3 regions of the Kitasatospora sp. NPDC004531 genome follow, and region 3 is predicted to be linked to each of the others. Evidence: predicted binding sites of a transcription regulator. Region 3 holds the regulator's gene; each other region holds the start of a gene.
The links. The regulator HrcA, encoded in region 3, represses chaperone genes, less so after heat shock. The targets are predictions, from matches to a motif close to TTNGCACTCNGNNNNNCNGAGTGCNAA.
Positions count from the first base shown of each region.

Region 1 (9,383 bases), on a different contig from region 3:
GCCTGGAACGGGTCGAGCTGTTCACCGCGCCCGGCGAGCGGGTGCTGCTGATCGCGCTCTGGGCCGGCGAGCCGCAGCCGGTGCCGGAGCCCCCGGCCGAGCTGCTGGCGCGCCCGGTGCACCACTGGACGTTCACCCGTACGGACGTCGGTTAGGCAACCGCGGAGCCGGTAGCGTTCGTCCAGAACATCGACACGTCTGTAGAGCTGAAGAGCGGGGGACACCGGTGACGAACAGCGCCCGGATCGGGTACGCGGCGGGGGCGCTCGCCGTGCTGCTGGCGGCCAGTGGGTGCGGCAGTTCCGCGCCCGCCGCGAAGTCGGCGGCCCCCGCCCAGCCGGCCGCCGCGTCCTCTGCCGCCTCCTCCGCGCCGTCGGGCGCCGCCTCGGCCCCCGCGCAGGACGCGGTCGGCGACGCCGCCTGGGCCAAGTGGGGCCTCAAGCCGCTGCCGAAGGCGCCCGCGCCGCCCGCCGACAAGCCGATCAAGCTGACGAAGACCGGTCCGGTGCCGGTGTTCAGCGAAGTCCCCACCCAGGACAAGGTCGTCTTCATCACCATCGACGACGGGGCCGAGAAGGACCCGAAGTTCGTCCAGATGCTCACCGACCTGAAGGTGCCGATCACGATGTTCCTGACCAGGGACATCGTCAAGAACGACTACGCCTACTTCAAGCAGCTCCAGGCGCTCGGCAACACCGTCCAGAACCACACCGTCAACCACCCGGTGATGAGCAAGCTCTCCGGCGCCCAGCAGAAGAGCCAGATCTGCGACGACCAGACCGCCCTCGCCGAGCAGTACGGCACCGCCCCGTACCTGTTCCGCCCGCCCTACGGCGACGGCGCCCACACCCCGACGCTGAACACCTCCGTGCAGGAGTGCGGGCCGCGCGCCATCGTGCTGTGGCGTGAATCCATGCAGATCCACGACATGCAGTACCAGGCCGCGGACAAGAAGCTGAAGAGCGGCGACATCATCCTGGCCCACTTCCGCGGCCCGTCCGACCTCAAGGGCGAGACGATGACCCAGATGTTCGGCGAGATGCTCTCCCGCATCCAGGAGCAGGGCTTCACCGTCGCCCGGCTCGACGACTACATCGCCAGGCCCACCGGCTGACCCAGCATCATCACCGGGCCGGCCGCGGTACGGGCCACGATCACCGTCACCGCGTTCGGCCCGGACGGCTTCAACTGCCGCCGCAGCTCCTCAGGGACCACCGACGCCCCGCGCTTCTTGATCACCACGGTGCCGATCCGGCGCTCCTTCACCAGCGCCTTCAACTTCTTCACGTTGTACGGCAGTACGTCCGTCAGCTCGTAGGCATGCGCGTACGGCGTCGGGTGCAGCTCGTCCGAGGTGACGTACGCGATCATCGGGTCGAGCAGCCGCCCGTTCGTCGACGCCACCACCTCCGCGACCATCCGGCCCCGGATCACCGCGCCGTCCGGCTCGTACAGGTATCGCCCCACCGGGCCCACCGGCGGATCCGGCAGCGCGCCGCCGGCCAGCGAGTGCGGGCCGGGCAGGAGCGTCGCGCGGTACGGCTCGGCGGACGCCGTGCCGAACCACAGCACCGCCTCCTTCACCTCGCCCCGGTCCGACACCCACTCCGCCTCGGCGCCCTCCGGCACCAGCTCGTGCGGAATCCCCGGCGCCACCTTCAACGCCCCGAACGGGGTGCGCCGGGCCGCCTCCACCGCCCAGGACAGCGGCGGCGAGTACGCCTCCGGGTCGAACACCCGGCCCCGCGAGGTGCGCCGCGCCGGGTCGGTGAACACCGCGTCGAACCCGTCCGTGTCGACGTCCGCGACGTCCGCGCAGCGCACCTCCACCAGCTCCGCCACGCCCAGCGCCGCCGCGTTCGCCCGCGCCACCTCGCAGGTCAGCTCGTCGCGGTCGACCGCCAGCACCGCGATCCCGGCCCGCGCCAGCGCGATCGCGTCCCCGCCGATCCCGCAGCACAGGTCCGCCAGCCGCTTCACCCCGAGCGCCGCGAACCGCCCCGCCCGCCACTCGGCCACACTGCGCCGGGTCGCCTGCTCCACCCCGTTCTGGGTGAAGTACATCGACCGCGCGTCCGCCCCGAACTTCGCCTCCGCCCGCTGCCGCAGCCGCGCCTGCTCGAACGCCGCCCGCACCAGCTCGGCCGGATACTCCCGCCGCAACCGGGTCGCCAGCGCGAGCTCCTGCTCCGCCGTGAACTCCCGCAACTCGGCCAGCAGCGCCTGCCCCTGCTCGGTCAGCAGCGCCCGGAACGATTCGATCTCCACCCCCTCATTCTCGCCGCCCGCTCACCCGCCGGTCGCCGAGCAGTCCGAGCCGCTGTAGCAGGGGTGGTAGTCGCTCGGCAGCGGCGCCGGCCGGCGCTCCCCGTCCTGCCGGTGCTCGTACGCGTACCCGGCGAGGGCCAACCCCAGCACCGCGAGCGCCAGCACCACGTGCACCACGGCGGTCACCCAGTACCGCCGCCACCCGGCCAGCGCGGCGATCACCGTCGGCAGCGCGGCGCAGAGGAACAGCACCAGGACCGTGTCGGGCGCCTCCTCGCCGTCCGAGGCCATGGTGGAGAACCCGAGGTACAGGAACGCCCAGGCCCCGACGACCGCGTTCAGGCACAGCAGCCCGAGCATGGCCGGGACGTCGATGACCAACTTCTGAGCACGAGACATGGCCGCCAGTCTCGGGCCGCACGGCCGGGGCGCGCCTGAGTATCCGCACTCAGCCTGCCCGCCCGGTCATCCGCGGAGCGCCGAGAGCGTCACCGCCGCCAGCAGCGGGGCCTCCAGTGCCGTCAACCGGAGCGCATGGAACACATCCCGCCGGACCGAGGGCCTTGTCCTCGTCATGTGCCGATCCTGGCGCGGGAGTCGGCGCCGATTCCTGAGTACCGGCCCTCAGCTCCGGGGGTGCCGTACCCAAATCCGACACGACGTCGTTGGCACTCTGGTTGACTGAGTGCTAACGGCGTCCTAAGGTCGTTCCTGGCACTCTCCCCAGGGGGAGTGCTAACGCGACGATGCGTGTCTGACCCCCGCGACGGCAGTTGCGCACCATCGCCCACCTACCTGTTAGACAACCCCGTAATCTCCGAAGGGGAGCTCGGACGTGACCACCAGCAGCAAGGTTGCCATCAAGCCGCTCGAGGACCGCATTGTGGTCCAGCCGCTCGACGCCGAGACCACCACCGCCTCCGGCCTGGTGATCCCGGACACCGCCAAGGAGAAGCCCCAGGAGGGCGTCGTCCTGGCCGTCGGCCCGGGCCGCTTCGAGGACGGCCAGCGTCTGCCGCTCGACGTCGCCGTCGGTGACATCGTCCTGTACTCGAAGTACGGCGGCACCGAGGTGAAGTACCAGGGCGAGGAGTACCTCGTCCTCTCGGCTCGCGACGTTCTCGCCATCATCGAGAAGTAAGACGTCCCCAGCCCGCCCCGGATCCGTGTCGACACTGACAGGGGCCCGGGGCGCGGTTGTTGCTCCACGTACGCAGACCACACCCTGAGGAAACGGGATCATGGCGAAGACCCTGCAGTTCGACGAGGACGCCCGCCGCTCGCTGGAGCGCGGTGTCAACAAGCTGGCCGACACCGTCAAGGTGACCATCGGCCCCAAGGGCCGCAACGTCGTCATCGACAAGAAGTTCGGCGCCCCCACCATCACCAACGACGGTGTGACCATCGCCCGCGAGGTCGAGCTCGACGACCCGTACGAGAACCTCGGCGCGCAGCTGGTCAAGGAGGTCGCCACCAAGACCAACGACGTCGCGGGCGACGGCACCACCACCGCCACCGTGCTGGCCCAGGCCCTGGTCAACGAGGGTCTGCGCAACGTCGCCGCCGGCGCCGGCCCGGCCGCCCTGAAGAAGGGCATCGACAAGGCCGTCGCCGCCGTCTCCGAGCACCTGCTGTCGGTCGCCCGCGAGATCGAGGGCAAGGACGACATCGCCGCCGTCGCCTCGCTGTCCGCCCAGGACACCCAGGTCGGCGAGCTGATCGCCGAGGCGATCGACAAGGTCGGCAAGGACGGTGTCATCACCGTCGAGGAGTCCAACACCTTCGGCGTCGAGCTCGAGTTCACCGAGGGCATGCAGTTCGACAAGGGCTACCTGTCGCCGTACTTCGTCACCGACGCGGAGCGCCAGGAAGCCGTCCTGGAGGACCCGTACATCCTGATCAACCAGGGCAAGATCTCCTCCATCCAGGAGCTCCTGCCGCTGCTGGAGAAGGTCCTGCAGGCCGGCGGCTCCCGCCCGCTGCTGATCATCGCCGAGGACGTCGACGGCGAGGCCCTGTCCACCCTGGTGGTCAACAAGATCCGCGGCACCTTCAACGCGGTCGCGGTCAAGGCCCCCGGCTTCGGTGACCGCCGCAAGGCCATCCTCGGCGACATCGCCACCCTGACCGGCGGCCAGGTCATCTCCGAGGAGGTCGGCCTCAAGCTCGACCAGGTCGGCCTGGACGTGCTGGGCTCCGCCCGCCGCATCACCGTCACCAAGGACGAGACCATCGTCGTCGACGGCGCCGGCGCCTCCGACGCGGTCGCCGGCCGGGTCGCCCAGATCAAGGCCGAGATCGCCAACACCGACTCCGACTGGGACCGCGAGAAGCTCCAGGAGCGCCTCGCCAAGCTGGCCGGCGGCGTCTGCGTGATCAAGGTCGGCGCGGCCACCGAGGTCGAGCTCAAGGAGCGCAAGCACCGCCTGGAGGACGCCATCTCCGCGACCCGCGCCGCGGTCGAGGAGGGCATCGTCGCCGGCGGCGGCGCCTCCCTGGTGCACGCCGCGAAGGTCCTGGAGGACGGCCTCGGCCTGTCCGGCGACGAGGCCACCGGTGTCGCCGTGGTCCGCCGCGCGCTGGTCGAGCCGCTGCGCTGGATCGCCCAGAACGCCGGCCTGGAGGGCTACGTCATCACCTCCAAGGTCTCCGAGCTGGAGGCCGGCCAGGGCTACAACGCCGCCACCGGCGAGTACGGCGACCTGGTCAAGGCCGGCGTCATCGACCCGGTCAAGGTCACCCGCTCCGCCCTGGAGAACGCCGCGTCCATCGCCTCGCTGCTCCTCACCACCGAGACCCTCGTGGTCGAGAAGAAGGAAGAGGAAGAGGCCGCGGGCCACGGCCACTCGCACGGCGGGCACGGCCACAGCCACTGAAGCACTAGCCGTTAGGCACTGAAGGGGCGCGAGGAACTGCGCGACCGGCCATGCACTCCCGTAGTGCGAGGCCGGAGCGTGCAGGGCCTCGCGCCCTTTCGCGTGGGCGCAGGTGGGTGGGGCCGGGGAGGGAGAGGGTCGAGTGCGGACGGTTGCCTGGCTGGTCGCGCAGTTCCCCGCGCCCCTGGTGGTGCTCTCCCTGGTGGTGCTCTCCCCGGTGGTGCTCTCCCCTGTTTCGCGGCTCCCCTAAGGTTGATGGCGTGATCGAAGCCCGCCACCTCCGCGTTCTGCACGCCGTCGCCCGGACCGGGTCCTTCTCCGCCGCGGCGCGGGAGCTGGGGTGCACGCAGCCTGCGGTGAGTCAGCAGATGAAGGCGCTGGAGAAGGCCGTGGACACCCCGCTGGTGGTGCGGTCGGGGCGGGAGATGCAGCTGAGCGAGGCCGGGCGGGTGCTGTTGAAGCACGCGAACGGGATCCTCGCGGGGCTGTCGGCCGCGGAGGAGGAGGTCGCGGCGATCGCGGGGCTGCGGGCGGGCCGGGTGCGGCTGGTCTCGTTCCCGACGGCGAGTTCGACGCTGGTGCCGCGGTCGGTGGCGCAGGTGCGGGCGGCGCATCCGGGGGTGCGGGTGTCGTTGGTGGAGGCGGAGCCGGCGCAGGCGCTGGCGATGCTGCGTGGCGGGGAGTGCGAGGTGGCGCTGGCGTTCCGGTACCCGGATTCGCAGGGCGGGCTGAGCCTGCCGTCCCCGCACGCGACGCTGCGCGAGGCCCGCGCGGAGGCGACGTTGGAGGCGGCGGCGACGGCCGCGGCGAACGACTGGTCGGAGCTGGTGGTGCGGCCGCTGCTGGACGATCCGCTGGTGGGCCTGGTGCCGGCGGGGCACCCGCTGGCGGGCCGGGGCGAGGGCGAGCCGGTGGATCTCGCGGAGCTGGCGGCGGAGCAGTGGATCGCCGGCTGCCCGCAGTGCCGGGGGCACCTGGTGGAACTGTGCACGGACGCGGGCTTCGCGCCGGCGATCGAGTTCGCCACCGACGACTATCCGGCGGTGGTGGGCCTGGTGGGCGCGGGTCTCGGGGTGGCGGTGCTGCCGGGCCTGGCGCTGGAGTCGGTGCGGCACCCGGGGGTGGTGGCGGTGCCGGTGCGGGTGGCGTCGGGGGAGCCCGCGCGACGCGAGGTGGTGGCGTTGACCCTGCCGGACCTGGCGGGGGTTCCGGCGGTGGAGCTGATGCTGGACCAGCTCGCGGCGGCGGCTGCCGCCCGGTGAGGGGTCCGCACCGACCGGTGGGCGGGCGGCGCAGTACGTGCAGAGAAACGTTTTTCCTGTTGGTTCACTGGCGAACGGTCTGCGGCATGGCCAGCGGGACCTGGACCAGCCGGTTCCGCGAGCGGCCGAGCAGTTCTTCGCGTTCGTCCTCCGTCATGCCGCCCCAGACTCCGTAGGGCTCGCGGACGGCCAGGGCGTGGGCCGCGCACTGGGCGCGTACCGGGCAGCGCATGCAGACCTCCTTGGCGCTCGCCTCGCGGGAGGTCCGGGCCGCGCCGCGCTCGCCCTCGGGGTGGAAGAACAGCGAGCTGTCGACGCCGCGGCAGGCGGCGGAGAGCTGCCAGTCCCAGAGGTCTGCGTTGGGGCCGGGGAGGCGGGAGAAATCTGCCATGGCTCATTCCCTTCGAGGGCGCGGGACCTGGCGGCTCGGACGGGGTTGCTCCGGCGAGGCTGCGCGGGACCGATACGGACACCTGGAAATATGACTTACACCCAACTACACGGACAAGTCACCCACAGACCGACACAACAGTCAATGACCTGACGGAAGCTATAAAAACGGACAAACGGTGCAATAGGTTTTAAGTTGCACCGTTCCCCATTCGGGTGGCAGGCGGGGCGTGGACCGCGTCCGGAAGGCGTGCGCGGCGCGGGCACCGCGCGCGAGCTGCACAAAAGTGCGGCGTGTGCACCGCGAGGTGGCTCTTGCGTGATGGGTTGGCCACGTACAGTGGTGGAGATGGACCTGAGCCGTAACTCATTCGAGTGACGGTCGTTGGATGTACGGAGGCGGTCAGCGGGCGCAGGGCATCGGGATCGGTCGCGGAGCGAGGCGATCGGAACGGAGTCCGTCCCCCAGCGGCCGTGTCGGAGAGGTTCGTACCAGCCAGGAGGCTCAACGTGACGCGGATCAGCTGCGGAGGACGACGGTCATGACATCCGTACTCGTCTGCGACGATTCCCCGCTCGCCCGGGAGGCGCTGCGCCGTGCGGTGGCGACCGTGCCCGGCGTGGACCGGGTGACCACTGCGACGAACGGTGAGGAGGTCCTCCGCCGCTGGGTGGCCGACCGTTCCGATCTCGTTCTGATGGACGTCCGGATGCCCGGACTGGGCGGGGTGGAGACGGTCCGCCGGCTGCTCTCGGCCGACCCGGGCGCCCGGATCATCATGCTCACCGTGGCCGAGGACCTGGACGGCGTGGCCCTCGCGGTCGCCGCCGGGGCCCGCGGCTACCTGCACAAGGACGCCTCGCGCGCCGAGCTGCGGGCCACCGTCACCCAGGCGCTGGCCGACCCGACCTGGCGGCTGGCGCCGCGCCGGCTGCGCAGCCCGGACATGGGCGCCGCGCCGACGCTGACGGCCCGTGAGATCCAGGTGCTGGAGGGGATGAGCCACGGCCGCAGCAACGCGGAGATCGGCCGCGAGCTGTTCCTGTCCGAGGACACCGTGAAGACGCACGCCAGGCGGCTGTTCAAGAAGCTCGGGGCCTCGGACCGCGCGCACGCGGTGGCGCTGGGATTCCGCTGGGGCCTGGTCCGCTGAGCGGGTGCGGCGACAACTGCGCTCGCTCGGACGTGTGACGTTGTGGTCCCGAGGCTGCACCATGGAGTAGTGGAGCACCTCGGGGACCAGCGGACAGGCAGGGGAGGCGGCACGGTGCACCCGGCGACGCATAACGTTCCGATGCACAAGTCCGGACGCGGTGCCGCGTTTTCCGGTCCGACCAGGCACCATGGACCGATGCGTGACGACGAGGAGGCGGCCGGGACCGATCCGGCGCAGCCCGCCCCCGGGGGCGCGGCTGCCGGTTCGTCGTCGGCGCCGGAGGGCCGGTCGGCGGAATCCGACGGCGCGTCGGACGCGGAGGGCCGCCCGCAGTCCACGGGTGCGACCTCGCCCGAGGAGTCCGCGCTGGTCGCGGCAGCGGTGCGCGGGGACGGCCCGGCGATCGAGGCACTGCTCGGCTACGTGCTGCCGCTGGCGCTGCGGTACTGCCGCGGCCGGCTGCTGCGACTGCCCGGCGGGGCCCGGCACCACGTGGACGACGTGGCGCAGGAGGTGTGCGTCGCGGTGCTGTGCGCGCTGCCCCGCTACCGGGACACCGGCCGCCCGTTCGAGGCCTTCGTGTACGGGATCGCCGCGCACAAGATCGCCGACCTGCAGCGGGCCGCGATGCGCGGGCCCGGTTCGACGGTGATCCCGCCGGACGACCTGCCGGAGACGCCGGACGACTCGCTCGGCCCGGAGGAGCGGGCGCTGCTGTCCAGCGACGCCGCGTGGATCAAGGAGCTGCTGTCCAACCTGCCGGCCCGGCAGCGCGAACTGGTGCTGCTGCGGGTGGCGGACGGGCTGTCGGCGGAGGAGACCGGCGAGGTGCTCGGCATGTCGCCGGGCGCGGTGCGGGTGGCCCAGCACCGGGCGCTGTCGCGGCTGCGGGCGCTGGCGGAGGAGTCCGGCTGACCGATCGGGCCCCGGCCGGAAGAACCCAGGGGCCCGGCGCGTTGTCAAGAGGGCGCGACGACATACCCCGCGTCACCAGTACCATGGGGTATCGGCGCCTGGTCGGGTCGCCAAAGTTTCTCCGGTGTGCGCGGTCCTCCGTTGGAGGATCCTCCGAACGCCGGGCGTCTTGGCGGCCGGTAGAGACCCCGGGCGCCCGTGCGCAGAACGACGGCCCGCCACGGAAGGTTCCCCATGTCTTACAACGCCGCCGGCGTACCCGAGAAGTTCGCGATGCTCGGACTCACGTACGACGACGTCCTGCTGCTGCCCGGGGCTTCCGAGGTGCTGCCCAACCAGGTCGACACCTCCTCGCGGATCTCCCGGAACGTGCGGGTCAACATCCCGCTGCTGTCGGCCGCGATGGACAAGGTCACCGAGTCGCGGATGGCGATCGCGATGGCCCGGCAGGGCGGCGTCGGCGTCCTGCACCGCAACCTGTCGATCGAGGACCAGGTCAACCAGGTCGACCTGGT
Region 1 covers NZ_JBSGDD010000052.1:23,300-32,682, forward strand. The annotation lists gene ACWEMJ_RS21020 (hypothetical protein) at 1-155, shown strand, start outside; gene ACWEMJ_RS21025 (polysaccharide deacetylase family protein) at 227-1,114, shown strand; gene ACWEMJ_RS21030 (class I SAM-dependent methyltransferase) at 1,090-2,268, opposite strand; gene ACWEMJ_RS21035 (DUF6234 family protein) at 2,290-2,667, opposite strand; gene groES (co-chaperone GroES) at 3,104-3,409, shown strand; gene groL (chaperonin GroEL) at 3,510-5,144, shown strand; gene ACWEMJ_RS21050 (LysR family transcriptional regulator) at 5,405-6,406, shown strand; gene ACWEMJ_RS21055 (WhiB family transcriptional regulator) at 6,471-6,797, opposite strand; gene ACWEMJ_RS21060 (response regulator transcription factor) at 7,339-7,950, shown strand; gene shbA (RNA polymerase sigma factor ShbA) at 8,149-8,868, shown strand; gene guaB (IMP dehydrogenase) at 9,103-9,383, shown strand, end outside.
Region 1: a site for HrcA is predicted at 2,934-2,960, ahead of groES (co-chaperone GroES). Genes of this name have one in related genera too.

Region 2 (9,383 bases), on a different contig from region 3:
GCCGCGTACTCGCCGCCGAGCGGCTGGACGAAGCCGGCCAGCTGCGGCCAGTGCAGGTTGAGCAGCGGGCGGGCGACCAGTTCGGTGACCCGGCCGCCGCCGGCCGGGACGACCGCGCCGGCCGCCTCGAACGGCCGGTCGTACATCGCCTTGACCAGGTGCAGCGCAGGGTCGGTGAGCAGCGGGCCGACGATGCCGGAGACGAACGCCGGGTCGAATTCGCGCAGGTCGGCGTCGATGTAGCAGACGATCGCGCCGCTGCTGGCGAGCAGCGAGCGCCACAGCACCTCGCCCTTGCCGGGGGCGGCGGGCAGCCGGGGCAGGATGGCGTCGCGGTGCACCACCCGGGCGCCGGCGGCGGCCGCGGCGGCGGCGGTGCCGTCCACCGAGCCGGAGTCGACCACCAGCAGCTCGTCCACCAGGGGGACGCGCTCCATCAGCTCGGTGCGGATCGCGGTGACGATCTCGCCGACGGTGGGCTCCTCGTCCAGGGCGGGCAGCACCACGCTGACGGTGCCGGCCGGGCCGGCGGCGCGCTTGGCGGCGAGCAGCCGGTCGAGCGGCCGGTCGGCGGCCGTCCAGGATCGGCGGCGCAGCCAGTCGGCCACCTCCGGCAGTATCCCGGGCTCGGGCTGCTCGGCCAAGATCTCGCTCCCTGTCTCGGACCGTCTCGGGTGTCGGACGGTGGGGTTCGACTGCACCGGCCTTCCGTTACAGTCTTCGTACTGCGTTCGGACCTTCGCACGTCGGGGTCTTTCGCAGCGTACGACCACAACTTCACAGAGCTCATCCAGAGGGACTGAGGGAACGGCCCGTTGAAGTCCCGGCAACCCTCCCGTGCGGCCGCGCAGGCCCGGCGGGACAGGTGCCAATTCCGTCCCGGGCGCGACCGCGACCCGGGGAAGATGAGGAGAAAGGGCCTCGCCACCATGGCTGTTGACACCCCCGCACCCGCCGCCGTCGACCTCGGTCCGGCCACCGCGCTGTCCTGTCGCGAGTGCGGCACCCGCTTCCCGCTCGGCCCGAGCTTCGCCTGCCTGGAGTGCTTCGGCCCGCTGGAGATCGCCTACGACTACGCCGGCTACGACGCCGAGGAGCTGCGCAAGCGGATCGAGGCCGGCCCGGCGTCGATCTGGCGCTACGCCCCGCTGCTGCCCGTCCCGGCCGACGTCGCCGGCAAGCCGAACCTGAACCCGGGCTGGACCCCGCTGGTGAAGGCCGACAACCTGGGCCGCGAGCTGGGCTTCACCGCGCAGCTGCACATCAAGGACGACTCCGGCAACCCCACCCACTCCTTCAAGGACCGGGTGGTGGCCTGCGCCATCGAGGCCGCCCGCGCGTTCGACTTCACCACGCTGTCCTGCTCCTCCACCGGCAACCTGGCGGGCGCGGTGGGCGCCGCCGCGGCCCGGGCCGGCTTCAAGTCCTGCGTGTTCATCCCGCACGACCTGGAGCAGGGCAAGGTCGTGATGGCCGGGGTGTACGGCGGCGAGCTGGTCGGCATCGACGGCAACTACGACGACGTGAACCGCTTCTGCTCGGAGCTGATCGGCGACCCGGCCGGCGAGGGCTGGGGCTTCGTCAACGTCAACCTGCGCCCGTACTACGGCGAGGGCTCCAAGACCCTGGCGTTCGAGATCTGCGAGCAGCTCGGCTGGCGGCTGCCCGAGCAGATCGTCATCCCGATCGCCTCCGGCTCCCAGCTCACCAAGATCGACAAGGGCCTGCAGGAGCTGATCAAGCTCGGCCTGGTCGAGGACCGCCCGTACAAGATCTTCGGCGCCCAGGCCGAGGGCTGCTCCCCGGTCTCCGCCGCCTTCAAGGCCGGCCGCGACGTGATCAAGCCGGTCAAGCCGGACACCATCGCCAAGTCGCTGGCGATCGGCAACCCGGCCGACGGCCCGTACGTGCTGGACATCGCCCGCCGCACCGGCGGGGCCGTCGAGGACGTCACCGACGCCGAGGTGGTCGAGGCGATCAAGCTGCTGGCCCGCACCGAGGGCGTCTTCGCCGAGACGGCCGGCGGCGTCACCGTCGGCGTGCTCAAGAAGCTGGTCGAGACCGGGCAGCTCGACCCGAGCAAGGAGACCGTCGCGATCAACACCGGCGACGGCCTGAAGACCCTCGACGCGGTCGCCGACTCCGGCATGACCGCCGTGATCCGCCCGACGCTGGAGTCCTTCCGCGCCGCCGGCCTCGTCTCCGCCTGAACCGCCGCCCCCACGCCTTCCTAGGAGCACCCCCATGAGCGCCACCGTCCGCATCCCCACCATCCTCCGCACCTACACCGGCGGCGCCGCCGAGGTGACCGCCGAGGGCGCCACCCTGGCCGCCGTCATCGCGGACCTGGAGGCCAACCACGCCGGCATCGCCGCCCGCCTGCTGGACGACACCGGCAAGCTGCGCCGCTTCGTCAACGTGTACGTCAACGACGACGACGTGCGCTTCGCGGACGGCCTGGAGACCGAGATCAAGGACGGCGCCTCGGTGTCGATCATTCCGGCGGTGGCCGGCGGCTGCTGACGCCGCGCATTCGCCCCGTCCCGGCAGCCGCCGTCAGGCCTTCGGAATTCGATTTCCGAACCGCCTGGCGGCGGCTTGCCGCATCCGCGCCGGGTGCGCTTCCCGGGTGCGGGCGGCCGGGTTTCCGGCCCGGCGGGGCGCTGGAATTCCGGCGCCCGCACAGGAGTAGAGTGCCGGTGGCGCCGTTCCCCGATACGGCCCGTTCCAATCCTCGTTTTTCCCCGAATCGCACTCGCGCCGGTCCCCGTCCCGTCCCGCGCTCTGAGACATGCGCCGGACCGTTCACCGCCCGACCTGTCAGGCCGCCGTCAGAATTCTTCCGGCGATTTGCGGTGACGCGTCCGTTATGTCCGGTGGCAATTGTCGCCCCGCACACCTTTCGCCCCGTCATATCCCCTGGCGGGTACGGAGTTTCCGCGAAATTAGGGCCTGTTGCGCAGGGCGCATATCCGGATACATTCAGCCGCGACAGAGGCTGCGCCGTACGGGGGGGAGTCCCCACAGGCCGGCCTTCCAGACCTCCGGGTCCGCGTCCCGCGGATCTCTGAAGGGCCAGCACAGCACAAGGGGAGTTCGGAATGGCTCAGGGCACCGTCAAGTGGTTCAACGCCGAGAAGGGCTACGGCTTCATCGCGGTCGACGGTGGAGCGGACGTGTTCGTCCACTACAGCGCGATCCAGATGGACGGCTACCGCACCCTGGAAGAGGGCCAGCGGGTCGAGTTCGAGATCTCGCAGGGTCAGAAGGGTCCGCAGGCCGACATGGTTCGTGCCGCCGGCGCCTGACAGCCCGGCAGGACCGCACGCACGACAGGTACCAACCGGCAGGTCCGGCTCCGGCGCGACGCGCGTCCGGGGCCGGGCCTGCCGGCGTTTCCGGGCCGGGCCTGCGGGTTTGCTCGGAGCCGGCCCGCGGGGTTTCCCGGGCGCCTGTCCGGGCATGCCGAATGGGCTTGCACTCGACACCCCCGAGTGCTAATCATTGGCGTTAGCACTCACAGCGTGAGAGTGACAACGGACCGGGCCGGTGAGGCCCCGGAAGCGGTAGGGGAGGAGACCCCCGCGTCCTGGGCCGTCCGTCGCGGGCACCCCCTTGGTCCGAGCAGTCGACCGTGTCCCGGAGGACCACTTCTAATGGCCAAGATCATTGCCTTTGACGAGGAAGCCCGCCGCGGCCTTGAGCGTGGCATGAACCAGCTTGCCGACGCCGTGAAGGTCACGCTCGGCCCCAAGGGTCGCAACGTCGTCCTGGAGAAGAAGTGGGGCGCCCCCACCATCACCAACGACGGTGTCTCCATCGCCAAGGAGATCGAGCTCGAGGACCCGTACGAGAAGATCGGCGCGGAGCTCGTCAAGGAGGTCGCCAAGAAGACCGACGACGTCGCGGGTGACGGCACCACCACCGCCACCGTGCTCGCCCAGGCGCTCGTCCGCGAGGGTCTGCGCAACGTCGCCGCCGGCGCCAACCCGATGGCCCTCAAGCGCGGCATCGAGAAGGCCGTCGCCGCCGTCTCCGACCAGCTGCTGGCCCAGGCCAAGGACGTGGAGACCAAGGAGCAGATCGCCTCCACCGCCTCCATCTCCGCCGCCGACACCCAGATCGGCGAGCTCATCGCCGAGGCCATGGACAAGGTCGGCAAGGAAGGCGTCATCACCGTCGAGGAGAGCAACACCTTCGGCCTGGAGCTTGAGCTCACCGAGGGCATGCGCTTCGACAAGGGCTACATCTCCGCCTACTTCGCCACCGACCTGGAGCGCATGGAGACGAGCTTCGAGGACCCGTACATCCTCATCGCCAACTCCAAGATCTCCTCGGTCAAGGACCTCCTCCCGCTGCTGGAGAAGGTCATGCAGAGCGGCAAGCCGCTCGTCATCATCGCCGAGGACGTCGAGGGCGAGGCCCTGTCGACCCTGGTCGTGAACAAGATCCGCGGCACCTTCAAGTCCGTCGCCGTCAAGGCCCCGGGCTTCGGCGACCGCCGCAAGGCCATGCTGGGCGACATCGCCATCCTGACCGGCGGCACCGTGATCTCCGAGGAGGTCGGCCTCAAGCTCGAGAACGCCGGCCTGGACCTGCTGGGCACCGCCCGCAAGGTCGTCATCACCAAGGACGAGACCACCATCGTCGACGGCGGCGGCGACAGCGACCAGGTCGCCGGCCGGGTCAACCAGATCCGCGCCGAGATCGAGAACTCCGACTCGGACTACGACCGCGAGAAGCTCCAGGAGCGCCTCGCCAAGCTGGCCGGCGGCGTGGCCGTCATCAAGGCCGGCGCGGCCACCGAGGTCGAGCTCAAGGAGCGCAAGCACCGCATCGAGGACGCGGTGCGCAACGCCAAGGCCGCCGTCGAGGAGGGCATCGTCGCCGGCGGTGGCGTCGCCCTGCTGCAGGCCGGTGTCGCGTTCGAGAAGCTGGAGCTGGACGGCGACGAGGCCACCGGCGCCAACATCGTCCGGGTGGCCCTGGAGGCCCCGATCAAGCAGATCGCCACCAACGCCGGCCTCGAGGGCGGCGTCGTGGTCGAGAAGGTCCGCAACCTGCCCGCCGGCCACGGCCTGAACGCCGCGACCAACGAGTACGTCGACCTGATCGCCTCCGGCATCATCGACCCCGCCAAGGTCACCCGCTCCGCCCTGCAGAACGCCGCCTCCATCGCGGCGCTGTTCCTGACCACCGAGGCCGTCATCGCCGACAAGCCGGAGAAGGCCGCCGCGGCCGCCGGCGGCGGCATGCCGGGCGGTGACATGGACTTCTGATCCGGCCCTTCGGACGGATCCGTCGTTCTCACGCCGTGAGGGCGGTCTCCTTCGGGAGGCCGCCCTCGCGGCGTTCTTTGGGACAATGGGCGGATGGCCAGCCCCGAAATCGAAACCGCCCTGCACAATGCGCGGGCGCAGATCCTTGCCGACCTCACCGCGCGGGACGTCGCCGATGCCGCGATCGTCTCGCTGGTCGAGGATGCCGTCACCCACCGGCGGTGGTGGCTCGAACAGTGGCCGGACGGGCGCGAGTTCGTGCTCGGGCTGGTCGCGCAGGACGTGCAGGACGCGCTGCTGGAGTCGTACGGGCGCTGGCCGTTGTGCGAGGCCTGTGCGGCGGAGGACGACGATCCGCACGCGTTGAGCGTGGAGCCGGAGTTGGGGGCGGACCCGCACTGGGTCTGCGGCAAGAAGGGGATCGTCGTCGCGGCGGTCGGCGAGCTGGCCTGAGGCCGCGCCGACCGGTTCAGGCCTCCAGCTCCCTGAGCTCCGCCTGCATGTTCGTGCGGGCCCGGGCGTCGTAGCGGGCGTGGGCCTCGGGGGTGCGGTAGAGGGCGGGGAGGGCGAGGAGGTGGTGGAGGATCGCGGCCCGGCCCTCGCGGAAGGCGTCCGGGGGGACGAAGGAGTATTCGTCGCGGATGGCGGCGGCGTAGGCGGCGTACCGGTCGGGCGGTGAGCCGAGGACGGCGAGGTCGGCGTCGCAGAGGACCTCGCCGTTGTGGTCGCCGGGGGCCGGGTGGTGGGTGACGGTGAGTCGGACCAGCCGGGCGACCTCGTGGACCAGGGGTTCGGGCAGGCCCGCCTCGCGGAGGGCGCGGCAGGCCAGCGCGGCGCTGCGTTCCTCGTTCTCGGAGCGGTCGGGCCGGTAGACGGCGTCGTGGAACCAGGCGGCGAGTCGGACGGCGTCCGGGTCGTCGGCGTGGTCGGTGAGTTCGTCGATCCGGTCCAGGACGGCCCGCAGGTGGTCGGTGGTGTGGTAGCGGCGTTGGGGTTCGGCCCAGCGTTCGAGCAGGTCGCGGGCGTAGGGCTCCGGATCGACGGTGGCGCCGCAGCGGGTGAGCAGGGCGTGCCACCGCTCGGACAGCGAGGCGGTCATGACGGCCATTCTGCTCCTTCCCGGTCGGATGCGGCCCCGTGATGTGATCGAGCTTATATGTAGTTCACCGACTTATGACGCACACTTGAGTAGTCGACGCTCGACGGCTATACATACTCGGTATGCAAGACGTTCCGCTGTTCCGAGGGGGAGCCATGACCGGATCGAGCGCGCAGGCAGTGCTGCGCCTGGAGGGAGTCGGCCGGGTGCACGGCCGGGGCGAGGCCGAGGTGCACGCCCTGCACCCGATCGACCTGGAGGTGCGGGCCGGGGAGTTCCTGGCCGTGATGGGGCCGTCCGGCTCCGGGAAGTCCACCCTGCTGGCGCTGGCCGGTGGTCTGGACCGTCCGTCGGTCGGCCGGGTGCTGGTCGAGGGCACCCCGCTGGAGGGCCTGAGTCGGGCGAAGCTCGCCGATGTGCGGCGTCGCTCGGTCGGCTACGTGTTCCAGTCGTACAACCTGATCCCGTCGCTGACGGCGGCGGAGAACATCGCGCTGCCGCGGGAGCTGGACGGCGTCTCCGCCCGCACCGCGCGGGCCGAGGCGGTGGCCGCGCTGGAGGAGCTGGGCATCCCCCAACTCGCCGACCGCTTCCCGGAGGAGATGTCCGGCGGCCAGCAGCAGCGGGTCGCGATCGGGCGGGCGCTGGCGGGCGAGCGCCGCCTGGTGCTCGCCGACGAGCCGACCGGCGCGCTGGACTCGGCCACCGGTGAGGCCGTGCTGCAGGTCCTGCGGGCGCGCTGCGACGCGGGCGCGGCCGCGATGATGGTCACCCACGACCCCACGCACGCGGCCTGGGCGGACCGGGTGGTGTTCCTGCGGGACGGCCGCTTCCTCCGCGAGGCGGCGCAGCGCACCGGAGCCGGCCGATGAGCGCCTGGCGGGCGGTGCTGCGGATGGCGCGCCGCGACGCGTGGCGGGCCAAGGGCCGCAGCGCCCTGGTGGTCGCGATGATCGCGCTGCCGGTGCTGGGCGCGACCGGCGTGGACGTGGTGCACCGCAGCGGCCAGCTCGGCGCCGCCGAGCGGTCGGACCGGCTGATGGGCCGGGCGGACGCCCTGATCGGCGCCCACGACCCGGGCCGGGCCGTCGAACAGTCGGTGTTCCCGGCCGACGGCGTCCGCACCCTGCCGCTGCGCCCGGGCAGCGAGACGCCCGAGCAGAAGCGCGCCGCCGCCACCGAACCGACCGTCCTGCTGGGCGAGTTGCTCCCCAAGGGCAGCGTCCTGACGCCGGCCCGCACCGGCCCGGTCGCCTCCGTGCAGACCCGTGACGGCCTCGCCCCCGTCGACACCTTCGAGGCCGACCTGGCCGGCGACCTGTGGCAGGGCCGGCTGAACCTGGTCTCCGGCCGGGCCCCCGCCGCGGCCCACGAGGCCGCCGCCACCCGGGCGTTCCTCGCCGACACCGGCCTGCGGATCGGCGACCGGGTCACCGTCCGCGGCCTGGAGTCCACCCCGTTCACGCTGACCGGCGCCGTGGAGCACCCCGGCGACCTGAACAAGTCCGAACTGGTCGCCCGCCCCGGCGAGTTGTACCAGCAGCTGGACGCCGCGCAGGTGACCGCCGGGCTCGCCCCGCAGGACCCGAGTGCCGAGCAGGCCGCCGCCAAGAAGGCCGCCTGGCTGGTCCGGCTGCCCGCCGGGGCGACCCTCGGCTGGGAGCAGGTCCGCGAACTCAACCGCTACGGCTACACCCTGGCGAGCCGCCAGGTCGCCGCGCACCCGCCGGCCGACGCGCTGGAACGCCAGGAGGCCGTCGGCGCCGAGGACGCCCGCGAGCGCCGGATGATGACGGTCGCCACCACCGCCGCGATGGCGCTGCTGGAGGTCGCCCTGCTGGCCGGCCCGGCGTTCGCGGTCGGCGCCCGCCGGGCCCGCCGCCAACTCGCCCTGCTCGGCGCGGCCGGCGGCCGCCCCGGCCACGTCCGGGCCGTGGTGCTCGGCGGCGGCCTGGTGCTGGGCGCGGCCGGCGCGGCCCTCGGCACCGTGCTCGGCGCGGCACTGGTCGCGGTGCTGCGCGGCCCGATCGAGGAGTGGGGCGGCAGCCGGTTCGGCGCGTTCACCCTGCGCCCCGCCGACCTGGCGGCGATCGCCGCGGTCGGCACCGTCACCGCCCTGCTGGCCGCGCTGCTGCCCGCCCTGCAGGCCGGCCGCCGCGAGGTGCTGGACGGCCTGACGGACCGCGACCCGGTGCGCCGCTCCGCCCGCTGGACGCCGGTGCTCGGCGTGGTCGTGGTGCTGGCCGGCGTCGGCCTCGCCCTGTACGGGGCGGTGGTCGCCCCGACCGCCGCGATGCCGGTGCTCGCCGGGCTCACCACCCGCACCCTGTCGGTGCTGGGCGGCGCGACGCTCGCCGAACTCGGCCTGCTGCTGTTCACCCCGGCGCTGCTGGCCCTGCTCGGCCGGCTCGCCCGCCTGCTGCCGGTCGGACCGCGCCTCGCGCTGCGCGACATGGCCCGGCACCGCTCCCGCACCGGACCGGCGGTCGCCGCCGTGCTCGCCGCCGTCGCCGGAGCCGTCGCGGTCGGCGTGCACACCGCCGGCGCCGAGGCCCAGGACCGCGCCTCCTACCGGCTGGAGCAGCCCGTCGGCTCCGTCCGGGTCGTTCTGAACGGCGACACCGACACCATGCCGCAGCTGCGCACCGCCGTCGTCCAGGACCTGCCGGACCTCGGCGAGCGGGCCGACCTGTACCAGGCGCAGTACATCTTCTGCGAGGGCTGCTCCAGCGTGGTCACCGCGGAGGGCGGGCCGCGCTACGGCCGGACCGTCACCAAGTCGGTCGTGGTCGGCGACGCCCCGGTGCTGCGCAACCTGCTGGCGCTGCACGACCGCGAGGCCGAGGCGGCGCTGCTCGCCGGGAAGGCCGTGGTCACCGACCCGTCCTACCTGCACGACGGCAAGGCGGTGCTGCAGATGCAGGGCAACGGCATGGAGGTCAAGCAGATCGCCGTGGACGCCGTCCTGGTCGACCGGCCCGCCTCGCAGCGGTACACGGCGGTGG
Region 2 covers NZ_JBSGDD010000014.1:78,358-87,740, reverse strand. The annotation lists gene ACWEMJ_RS09330 (glucosyl-3-phosphoglycerate synthase) at 1-620, opposite strand, end outside; SAM riboswitch class I at 784-912, shown strand; gene thrC (threonine synthase) at 930-2,210, shown strand; gene ACWEMJ_RS09320 (MoaD/ThiS family protein) at 2,245-2,523, shown strand; gene ACWEMJ_RS09315 (cold-shock protein) at 3,102-3,308, shown strand; gene groL (chaperonin GroEL) at 3,657-5,279, shown strand; gene ACWEMJ_RS09305 (hypothetical protein) at 5,373-5,732, shown strand; gene ACWEMJ_RS09300 (HD domain-containing protein) at 5,749-6,387, opposite strand; gene ACWEMJ_RS09295 (ABC transporter ATP-binding protein) at 6,534-7,250, shown strand; gene ACWEMJ_RS09290 (ABC transporter permease) at 7,247-9,383, shown strand, end outside.
Region 2: a site for HrcA is predicted at 3,475-3,501, ahead of groL (chaperonin GroEL). Genes of this name have one in related genera too.

Region 3 (9,383 bases):
GTGGGTCACCCAGTGCACGGTGCCGCGCACCACCACGGCCGCCGCCCGGCCGGTCCGGTCCGCGGCCGCGGACTCCACCTGGCCGTCCGCCCGGGTCGGATGCGGCCGGCGGCTGCTGCGCGGCCCCGCCAGGTCGATCTCCAGCCGGCGCGCCTCGGCGCCCTCCAGGTCGTCCAGCAGCCACAGGTCGCCGGCGCTCTGCCAGATCACCCGGGTGCCGTCGGTGGATGCCTGCCGGGCGTAGAAGCCGGTGTCCGCCGGGCCGTGCGCCCGCAGGTCGCTGCCGTCCGGAAGGCTGGAGTACAGGCGCCCGACACCCTCGTGGTCGGACAGGAACGCCACCCGGTCGCCCACCCACAGCGGGCACTCCAGCTGGCCGTCCAGCTCGGCGTGCAGCCGCTCGAACTCCGCCGCGCCGATCCACAGCTTGCCGGCCCGGCCGCCCCGGTACCGCTTCCAGTGCGCGGCCTCCCGGTTGTGCGTCCCCAGCAGCACCCGGCCGCCGGTCGCACCCGCCGGCACCGGCTCGAACGCCAGCGCGCCGATCGGGCCGTACGGCAGCCGCTCCGGCTCACCGCCGTCCAACGGCACCGCGAACGCCCACGTCCGGCGGATCGTCTCCTGGCCCGCCGTGCTGATCGCGATCGGCCGGCCGTCCCCGGTCCAGCCCACCAGCGCCGTGTACGGGCTCCCCCAGTACGTCAGCCGCCGCGCCTGGCCGCCGGCCACCGGCGCGACATGCACCTCCGGCGCGCCGTCCCGCTGCGACGTCCACGCCACCGTCAGGCCGTCCGGCGAGATGCGCACGGCGCCCACCGGCACCTGATCCGCCGTCAACCGCCAGGCCCGCCCGCCCTCGACGGGTGCCAGCCAGACATCGTCCTCCGCAACGAACGCGACAAGGTCGCCGGACAGGTGAGGGTGGCGCAGGTATCCGCGCGTCGAATCGGTCACCCGGCCACCCTAGAACGTGCGAAGGAAGCGACGCGGGGAAATATCGGCAGCGGACGCGAACCAGGGAGAGCACCACCAGGGGCGCGTGGGGGTACCTCCCGGCCCGCCAGGGCTGGGGGAGAACTGCGCGGAGCGGAAGGCCTCCCACCGCGCGCTCCTTACCCCCAGCGGCCGGTGCGGCCCAGCAGCAGCGCTCCCGCCGCCACCCCCGCCGTCGACGTCCGCAGGACCGACGGCCCGAGCCGGAACGCCTTCGCGCCCGCCTCCGCAAAGGCCGCGAGCTCCTCCGGCGACACCCCGCCCTCCGGCCCGACGATCAGCACGATCTCGCCCTCGGCGGGAAGCGACGCCGTCGCCAGCGGCAGCGACCCCTCCTCGTGCAGCACCGCCGCGAACGAGGCCGCGGCCACCAGCGGCAGCAGCTGCCGCGTCGTCATCAGCTCGTGCACCTCGGGGAACCGCAGCCGCCGCGCCTGCTTGCCCGCCTCGCGGGCCGTCGCCCGCCACTTCGCGAGCGCCTTCGCGCCGCGCTCGCCCTTCCACTGGGTGATGCACCGCGACGCCGCCCACGGCACCACCGCGTCGACGCCGACCTCGGTCATCGTCTCGACGGCGAGCTCCCCGCGATCGCCCTTGGGCAGCGCCTGGACGACGGTGATCCGCGGCGCCGGCGCGGCCTCCTCGCGGACGGCGGTCACCAGCACGTCCAGCGCGTCCTTGCCGTGCACCGCCGCGATGGTCCCGTCCGCACCGCGGCCGCGTCCGTCGGCGAGCGTGACGGCCTCGCCGGGCTCCAGTCGCTTGACGGCGGCGGCGTGCCGCCCCTCGGGGCCGTCGAGGCGGACGGTGGCGCCGGGGGCGGCGCCCGCCAGGTCGTCGACGACGAACACCGGTGCGGTCATCGGAACAGGAACCTCTCACGTCGCGAACAGCAAAAGACCCGGGCCGGAAGCGGCGGCGTGCGCCACTCCCGGCCCGGAACGAACAGCTGGGGCTCAGCGCCCGTTGAAAGCGTCCTTCAGCCGGGAGAACAGCCCCTGCTGACCGGGGGCGAACTGCCCGGACGGCCGCTCCTCGCCGCGGATCATGGCGAGCCGCCGCAGCAGCTCCTCCTGCTCCGGGTCGAGCTTGGTGGGCGTCTGCACCTCGACATGCACTATCAGGTCGCCCCGGCCGCCGCCGCGCAGGTGGGTGATGCCGCGGCCGTGCAGCGGGATCGACTGGCCGGACTGGGTGCCGGGCCGGATGTCGACCTCCTCCAGGCCGTCCAGGGTCTGCAGCGGGACCTGGGTGCCGAGCGCGGCAGCCGTCATCGGGATGGTGACCGTGCAGTGCAGGTCGTCGCCGCGGCGCTGGAAGACCGCGTGGCTGGTCTCGGCGATCTCCACGTACAGGTCGCCGGCCGGGCCGCCGCCGGGGCCGACCTCGCCCTCGCCGGCCAGCTGGATCCGGGTGCCGTTGTCGACACCGGCCGGGATCTTGACGGTGAGGGTGCGGCGGGCCCGGACCCGGCCGTCGCCCGCGCACTCCGGGCACGGGGTCGGGACGACGGTGCCGAAGCCCTGGCACTGCGGGCAGGGGCGGGAGGTCATGACCTGGCCCAGGAAGGACCGGGTGACCTGGGAGACCTCGCCCTTGCCGCGACACATGTCACAGGTCTGCGCGGAGGTGCCGGGCGCGGCGCCCTCTCCGCTGCAGGTGGTGCAGGTGACGGCGGTGTCGACCTGGAGTTCCTTGGTGGTGCCGAACGCGGCCTCCTCCAGGGTGATCTCCAGTCGGATCATCGCGTCCTGGCCGCGGCGGGTGCGCGAACGCGGGCCGCGCTGGCCGGTCGCGGCGCCGAAGAAGGCGTCCATGATGTCCGAGAAGCCGAACCCGGCCGCGCCCGCGCCGAAGCCGCCCGCGCCGCCGCCGTTGGGCGACAGCGGGTCGCCGCCGAGGTCGTAGACCTGACGCTTCTGCGGATCGGAGAGCACCTCGTAGGCGGCGTTGATCTCCTTGAACCGCTCCTGCGTCTTCGGGTCCGGGTTGACGTCCGGGTGCAGTTCACGGGCGAGGCGCCGAAACGCCTTCTTGATCTCGTCCTGCCCCGCGTCGCGTCGGACGCCGAGTACCGCGTAGTAGTCCGTGGCCACCAAATGCTCCGGTTTGTTCCGCCTCTAGAAGTGCTCGCGAGGGCTGCGTGAGGTTTCACGCAGCCTTGCTATGACTCGGCCAGGATCTGGCCGACGTACCGTGCCACCGCTCGCACCGCCCCCATTGTGCCCGGGTAATCCATCCGGGTCGGACCGATCACTCCCAGCTTTGCCACGCTCTGGTCGCCCGAACCGTAACCGACGGAGACCACCGACGTGGAATTCAGGCCCTCGTAGGCGTTCTCGTGGCCGATCCGGACCGTCATCGCGGAGTCGCCGGTCTCACCCAGCAGGCGCAGCAGCACCACCTGCTCCTCCAGTGCCTCCAGCACCGGACGGATGGTGAGCGGGAAGTCGTGGCCGAAACGGGTGAGGTTGGCGGTGCCCGCCAGCATGATCCGTTCCTCGTTCTGTTCGGCGAGCGTTTCGAACAGCACAGTCAGCACGGTGCTGACCGAGGGCCGGTCGGCCGGTTCGAAGCCGGCCGGCAGGTCCTCCAGCAGGGTCGGCACCTCGGGCAGCCGACAGCCGCCCGCCATGCCGTTCAGCTTGGCCCGCAGGTCTCCCAGCAGGGTCTCGCCGACCGGGCCGGGACAGTCCACCATCCGCTGCTCGACCCGGCCGGTGTTGGTGATCAGCACCAGCATCAGCTTGGTCGGGGTGAGCGACACCAGTTCGATGTGCCGGACCGTGGAACGCGTCAGCGACGGGTACTGGACCACCGCGACCTGCCGGGTCAGCTGCGCCAGCAGCCGCACCGTGCGGGCCACCACGTCGTCCAGGTCGACCGCGCCCTCCAGGAAGTGCCGGATCGCACGGCGCTCCGGAGCCGTCATCGGCTTCACCTCGGCGAGGCGGTCGACGAACAGCCGGTAGCCCTTGTCGGTGGGGATCCGGCCGGCGCTGGTGTGCGGCTGGTGGATGAACCCGTCCTCCTCCAGCGCGGCCATGTCGTTGCGCACCGTGGCCGGCGACACGCCCAGGTTGTGACGCTCCACCAGGGCCTTGGAGCCGACCGGCTCCTCGGTGCCCACGTAGTCCTGGACGATCGCGCGGAGCACCGACAGGCGGCGCTCGCCCAGCGGACGCACGGACGGGCGCGGGTCGATCTGGCGGCCGTCGGGCTTCCCGTCGTCCGGCATGGGCACGCACCTCCGTCGTCGTCCGTTGAACCGGTGGTCGATCAGACTCTGGCACTCAACTGGTCAGAGTGCCAGAACCGTACCTGCCAGTGTACGGCCCGGGCCTGATGGCAGGAACGGTCCGCCCACGTGATCCTCGACCGAAATCCCGCACCCGAACGCCGCGCCACCCGCCGCCGGGGGCCGGTGCCGCCGCGTTTCCCCCGCCTTCCCCCCGGATTCCCCTCCCACTCACGTCGGATTCCGCTCGCCGCGGATGGTGCCCGCGGGCCCCGCCGGTGGCAGCATCGAAGGCGAGGACGGCGAAGGAGGAGCAGCGATGTCGGCATCACGGCAGCACTCCCGGTTCACCCCCGACCGCGGCCTGACCGGCCGGATGGTCACCACCATGTTCCTGATCGGCCTGCTCTACGTCGGCTTCACCGGGCTGCTGATCGTGCTGCTGCGCGGCGCCTGGCCGCTGGTGGTGCTGATCTCCGGCGGACTGTTCGTCGCGCAGTTCTGGTTCTCCGACAAGATCACCGAACGGGCGATGGGCGCCCACCCGGCCTCCCCCGAGGAGTTTCCGCAGCTGCACGGCGCGGTGGACCGGCTGTGCGCGCTCGCCGACATGCCCAAACCGCGGGTCGCGGTCGCCCACAACGACATGCCCAACGCCTTCGCCACCGGCCGCAACCCCGAGAACGCGGTGGTCTGCGTGACCACCGGCCTGCTGCGCCGACTCGAACCGGAGGAGCTGGAGGGCGTCCTCGCCCACGAACTCTCGCACGTCGCGCACCGGGACGTGGCGGTGATGACGGTGGCCGGCTTCCTCGGCGTGCTGGCCGGTGCGATGACCCGAATCGCGCTGTACGGCGGGATGATGGGCGGCGGCAACCGCAACAACAACGACTCCAACGCGGCCATCGCGATGATCGTCGTCCCGCTGGTGTCGATGGTGGTGTACGCGATCAGCTTCCTGCTCACCCGGCTGCTGTCGCGCTACCGCGAGCTCGCCGCCGACCGGGCCGCCGCCCAGCTGACCGGACGCCCCAGCGCCCTGGCCTCCGCGCTCACCAAGGTGACCGGCCAGATCGCCGCCATCCCGACCGAGGACCTGCGCAAGGCCCAGCCCTACAACGCCTTCTACTTCGCACCCGCGCTGAGCGCCAAGGAGACCGCGGCCCAGCTGCTGTCCACCCACCCGTCGCTGGAGCAGCGCCTCGCGCAGCTGTCGAAGATCTCCTCCGAACTCGGGCAGTGACCGCCCTCCGACCTCGACCAAGGAGCTCGCCCGTGGGATTCCTGGACGCCCTGTTCGGCCGCAGCAAGCCGGTGAAGCCGGACCTCGACCAGCTGTTCGGCATCCCGTCGGCGGCACTCACCCTGCAGGCCGCCACCGGCTTCCGCCCCACCGGCCTCGGCTCGGTGTGCTTCGCCGCCGTCGAGGGCGGCGCGTTCGCCGAGGTGCAGGCGCAGGTGCGGGCCCTGCTGGACGCCGACACCGAACGCGGCGGCGTCCCCGTCGAGGCCTCCCGGGACGACTACGGCTACTCCTGGCTGCTCGCCCGGCACGCCCCCGACGAACTGCCCGACCTGGTCAACGACCTGCACGCGGTCAACAGCGAACTGGAGGCCAACGGCTTCGGCCCGCAACTCCTCTGCTCACTCGTCGCCTTCCGCGACCCCGAGGGCCGCTCGCTGGGCCTGGTCTACCTGTACAAGCGCGGCACCTTCTACCCCATGTGCAAGGTCCCCGGCCAGGAGAAGCGCGACAACCCCCTGGAGATCGAGATCTCCAACCTGCTCCGCAACGACCTCCGCATCGAGTCCGACCTCTCCCGCTGGTTCCCGGTCTGGGGCGCCCCCGGCCTGGAGGGCTGAACCCTAGGGTGGTCGTCCGTGACCGACTGGACCGCCCTGCCCGACCGTGATCCGTCCGACGCCGAGCTCGCCGCCGTCTGCGAGGCGCTGCGCTCGCCCGACCCGATGGAGCGGGACGAACGCGCGTACGCCCGGCTGGCCGGCTGGATACCCGGACTGTCGCAGGAGCGCCGGCTGGCGCTCGGCGACGTGATGGCGGCCCGCTTCGAGGAGCCCGAGATCCAGGCCCGGACGTTCGCGCCGCTGGTCCTGGCCCGCATCGTGCGGACCGGCGCCCTGCGCGCCGACTGGCTCACCGAGTTCGCCCGCTGGTACCCGGCCGAGACCGACCTGCGCGGGCACCACCCCGCACTGGGCTGGCTGCACGCCGTCGCGCACGGCGCCGACCTGCTGGCCGCTTTCGGGCAGCACCCGGACATCGACCCTGCGCCGCTGCCCGCGCTCGGTGCGGCCCGCCTGCTCGCCCCGACCGGTCACGTCTTCGACGCGATGGAGGACGATCGCCTCGGCTTCGCGATCGCCCTGACGCTGACCCGGCCCGAGCTGACCCCGCGCCAGGCCGTCGACTGGCTGGACCCGGTGGCCGCCCTGTTCGCCACCGGCGAGCCCGGGCCGGTGCCGGCCGAGGTGTCGAACACGCTGCGCACCCTGCGGGTGGTGCACCTGCTGGCCGTCCGGGGTGTGCGCCCGCGCTGGGGCGACGCGGAGGTGCGGACGCTGTCGCACGGGAAGGCGGTCGGGGAGCGGATCGTCGAGGTGCTGTCGACGGCCGCGCCGTACAGCGGCTGACGGCCCGTCGGGGGCGGTTTCGTAGACTGCCGGACATGCGCAGCAGGGAGTACGGCCCCGATCTGACCCCGCCGTGGAAGCGGCAGCAGCCCGCGCCGGAGGTGGTGGCGGAGCGGGACCTGGTGGTGGAGGAGGCGGCGACCGGGTTCTGCGGCGCGGTGGTGCGCTGCGAGCGGACGGCCGAGGGGTTCACCGTCACGTTGGAGGACCGGTTCGGCAAGCACCGGGTGTTCCCGCTGGTGCCGCGTGGATTCCTGTTGGAGGGGCGGGTGGTGACGCTGGTCCGCCCGCCCCTCCAGGCTCCGCAGCGCGGGCCGGGGCGTACGGCCTCCGGGTCGATCGCGGTGCCCGGGGCGCGCGCCCGGGTGGCCCGCGAGTCGCGGATCTACGTCGAGGGCCGGCACGACGCCGAACTGGTCGAGCGGGTGTGGGGCGACGACCTGCGGATCGAGGGCGTGGTGGTCGAGTACCTGGAGGGTGTCGACGACCTGCCCGCGATCGTCGCCGAGTTCGCCCCCGGCCCCGGCCGCCGGCTCGGCGTGCTGGTCGACCACCTGCTGCCCGGCACCAAGGAGCACCGGATCGCCGCACGGGTGACGGGCGATCACGTCCTGGTGGTCGGCCACCCGTACGTCGACATCTGGCAGGCCGTCAAGCCGGCCGGTCTCGGCTTCGCCGCCTGGCCCGAGGTGCCGCGCGCCGAGGTGTGGAAGGAGGGCATCTGCCGGCGTCTCGGCTGGCCGGTGGACACTCCCGCCGCCTGGAAGCGGATCCTCGCCTCGGTCGACGGCTGGAAGGACCTGGAGCCCGAACTCCTCGGCCGGGTCGAGGAGTTGATCGACTTCGTCACCCTGCCTGGCAGCGGCTGACGATCGTTCATCCGGCCTGCCCGACGGACGACAGGACGGTCGCGACCGGGGTCGCGCCCCGGAGACCGGACGGCTCGATCACCTGCCCCACGGTGATCCGCGGCGCGGGCACGCAGGCGGGCACCGCGTCCACCACCACGGCGCGGAAGGAGCTCATCACCCCGCCGCCGACCTCCGTCCGGCCCGCCGTCAGCAGCACCGTCGACCCGGGTGGGACGAGCTTCGGGTCGATCCGCACCGTGCCCGGACCGTCGCCCGGCCGCACCCGGTCGGCCTGGGCGCGGGTGCCCACCGGCTCCGGCAGGGTGCACTCCTCCGGCGTCCTGGCCTGCTCGATACCGGCCGCCCGCACCCCGTACCGCTGCAGGGTGGCGACCAGGTCGGGCAGCGCGGCCGGGTCGCGGAGCTTCAGGGCGATGGTGCCGTCGGACTCCTGGGTGACGGCGTACGCGGCGTTCCCGCCGTGCGCGCTGCCCAGTATCGCGGGCAGCACCAGTGCGGTGACCACCGCGGCCGCGCCGACCGCGACGGCGGCCAGCAGCGGGCGGCGGCGCAGCACGCCCGGGCGGCGGGCCGAGGCGGCGGCGCGCTCGGCGGCGAGGGCCGACAGCTCCTCGCCGAGCAGCTGCTCGAAGTGGCTGGTGGACGGGGTACGGCTTGGGCGGGTCACGACGTCACCTCGATGATCGGGTCGGCGGGGGCGGTGGGGCGGGGCAGCAGCGGGCCCGGCCTCGGCAGGTCCTTGCGGGCGGGCTGCCGTTCGGCGCCGAGCCGCCGGCGGGCCCGGTGCAGCCGGACCCGGACGGTGGCCTGCGAGATGTTCAGCGCCTGCGCGGCCTCGGCGGTGGTGAGGCCGTCCATGACGACCAGGTCGAGGACTTCGCGCAGCGGCGCGCTGAGGCCGGCGTGCTGCTGCGCGAGGTCGCGGACGGCGCGCTGGGCGTCGATCCGCTCCTCCAGGGCGAGGATGTCCTCTTCGTCGAGCAGCCGGCGGCCGGACAGCCGCCCTATCGCCCGGCGCTCCCGGTGGTCGCCGCGCCGGTGCCCCGCGATGACGTACCGGGCGATGCCGTACAGCCAGCCCACCGCCGTCCCGCGCTCGGGCCGGTAGCTGCCGGCGGCCTCCAGCGCAGCGACGAAGATGTCCGCCGTCAGGTCGGCCGCGAGGTGCGGGTCGCTGACCCGGCGGGTGACGAAGTCGAGTATGGCGTTGACGTGTTGACGGTAGAACGTGCCGAAGCCGTCCGGAGTGGTCAGCTCCGGCGGACGGTCCTCGGGGAGCGGTTCGTGCTGAGGGTGCTCACGGATGCGCATGCGTCCCTCCTCGGTCGGGGGAACCCGGTGGGTCCCTTCACCGAGTAATTGGCCGCAGCGCGCCGTGGCGTTTCACGCCCGCTGTCCCCCTCCCGGTGGGTTTGGAGGACGGCCTGTTGACGGCAGGCCCGCCGGGCAAGCCTGCCGGGGCGGGCCTGCGACGGCGGGCCCGCCGGGGCCGGCCTGCCGGGCCTCAGTCGACCAGGTCGCGCACCACCGCGTCGGCCAGCAGCCGACCGCGCAGGGTCAGTGCGGCCCGGCCGAGGGCGTACGGGCCGGGCTCCAGCAGGCCGTCGGCGAGCGCCCGGTCGGCGGCC
Region 3 covers NZ_JBSGDD010000002.1:121,693-131,075, reverse strand. The annotation lists gene ACWEMJ_RS01840 (S41 family peptidase) at 1-954, opposite strand, end outside; gene ACWEMJ_RS01835 (16S rRNA (uracil(1498)-N(3))-methyltransferase) at 1,113-1,856, opposite strand; gene dnaJ (molecular chaperone DnaJ) at 1,950-3,089, opposite strand; gene hrcA (heat-inducible transcriptional repressor HrcA) at 3,158-4,231, opposite strand; gene htpX (zinc metalloprotease HtpX) at 4,551-5,474, shown strand; gene pspAB (PspA-associated protein PspAB) at 5,507-6,094, shown strand; gene ACWEMJ_RS01810 (DUF2785 domain-containing protein) at 6,113-6,883, shown strand; gene ACWEMJ_RS01805 (DUF3097 domain-containing protein) at 6,919-7,752, shown strand; gene ACWEMJ_RS01800 (hypothetical protein) at 7,760-8,422, opposite strand; gene ACWEMJ_RS01795 (RNA polymerase sigma factor) at 8,419-9,066, opposite strand; gene hemW (radical SAM family heme chaperone HemW) at 9,260-9,383, opposite strand, start outside.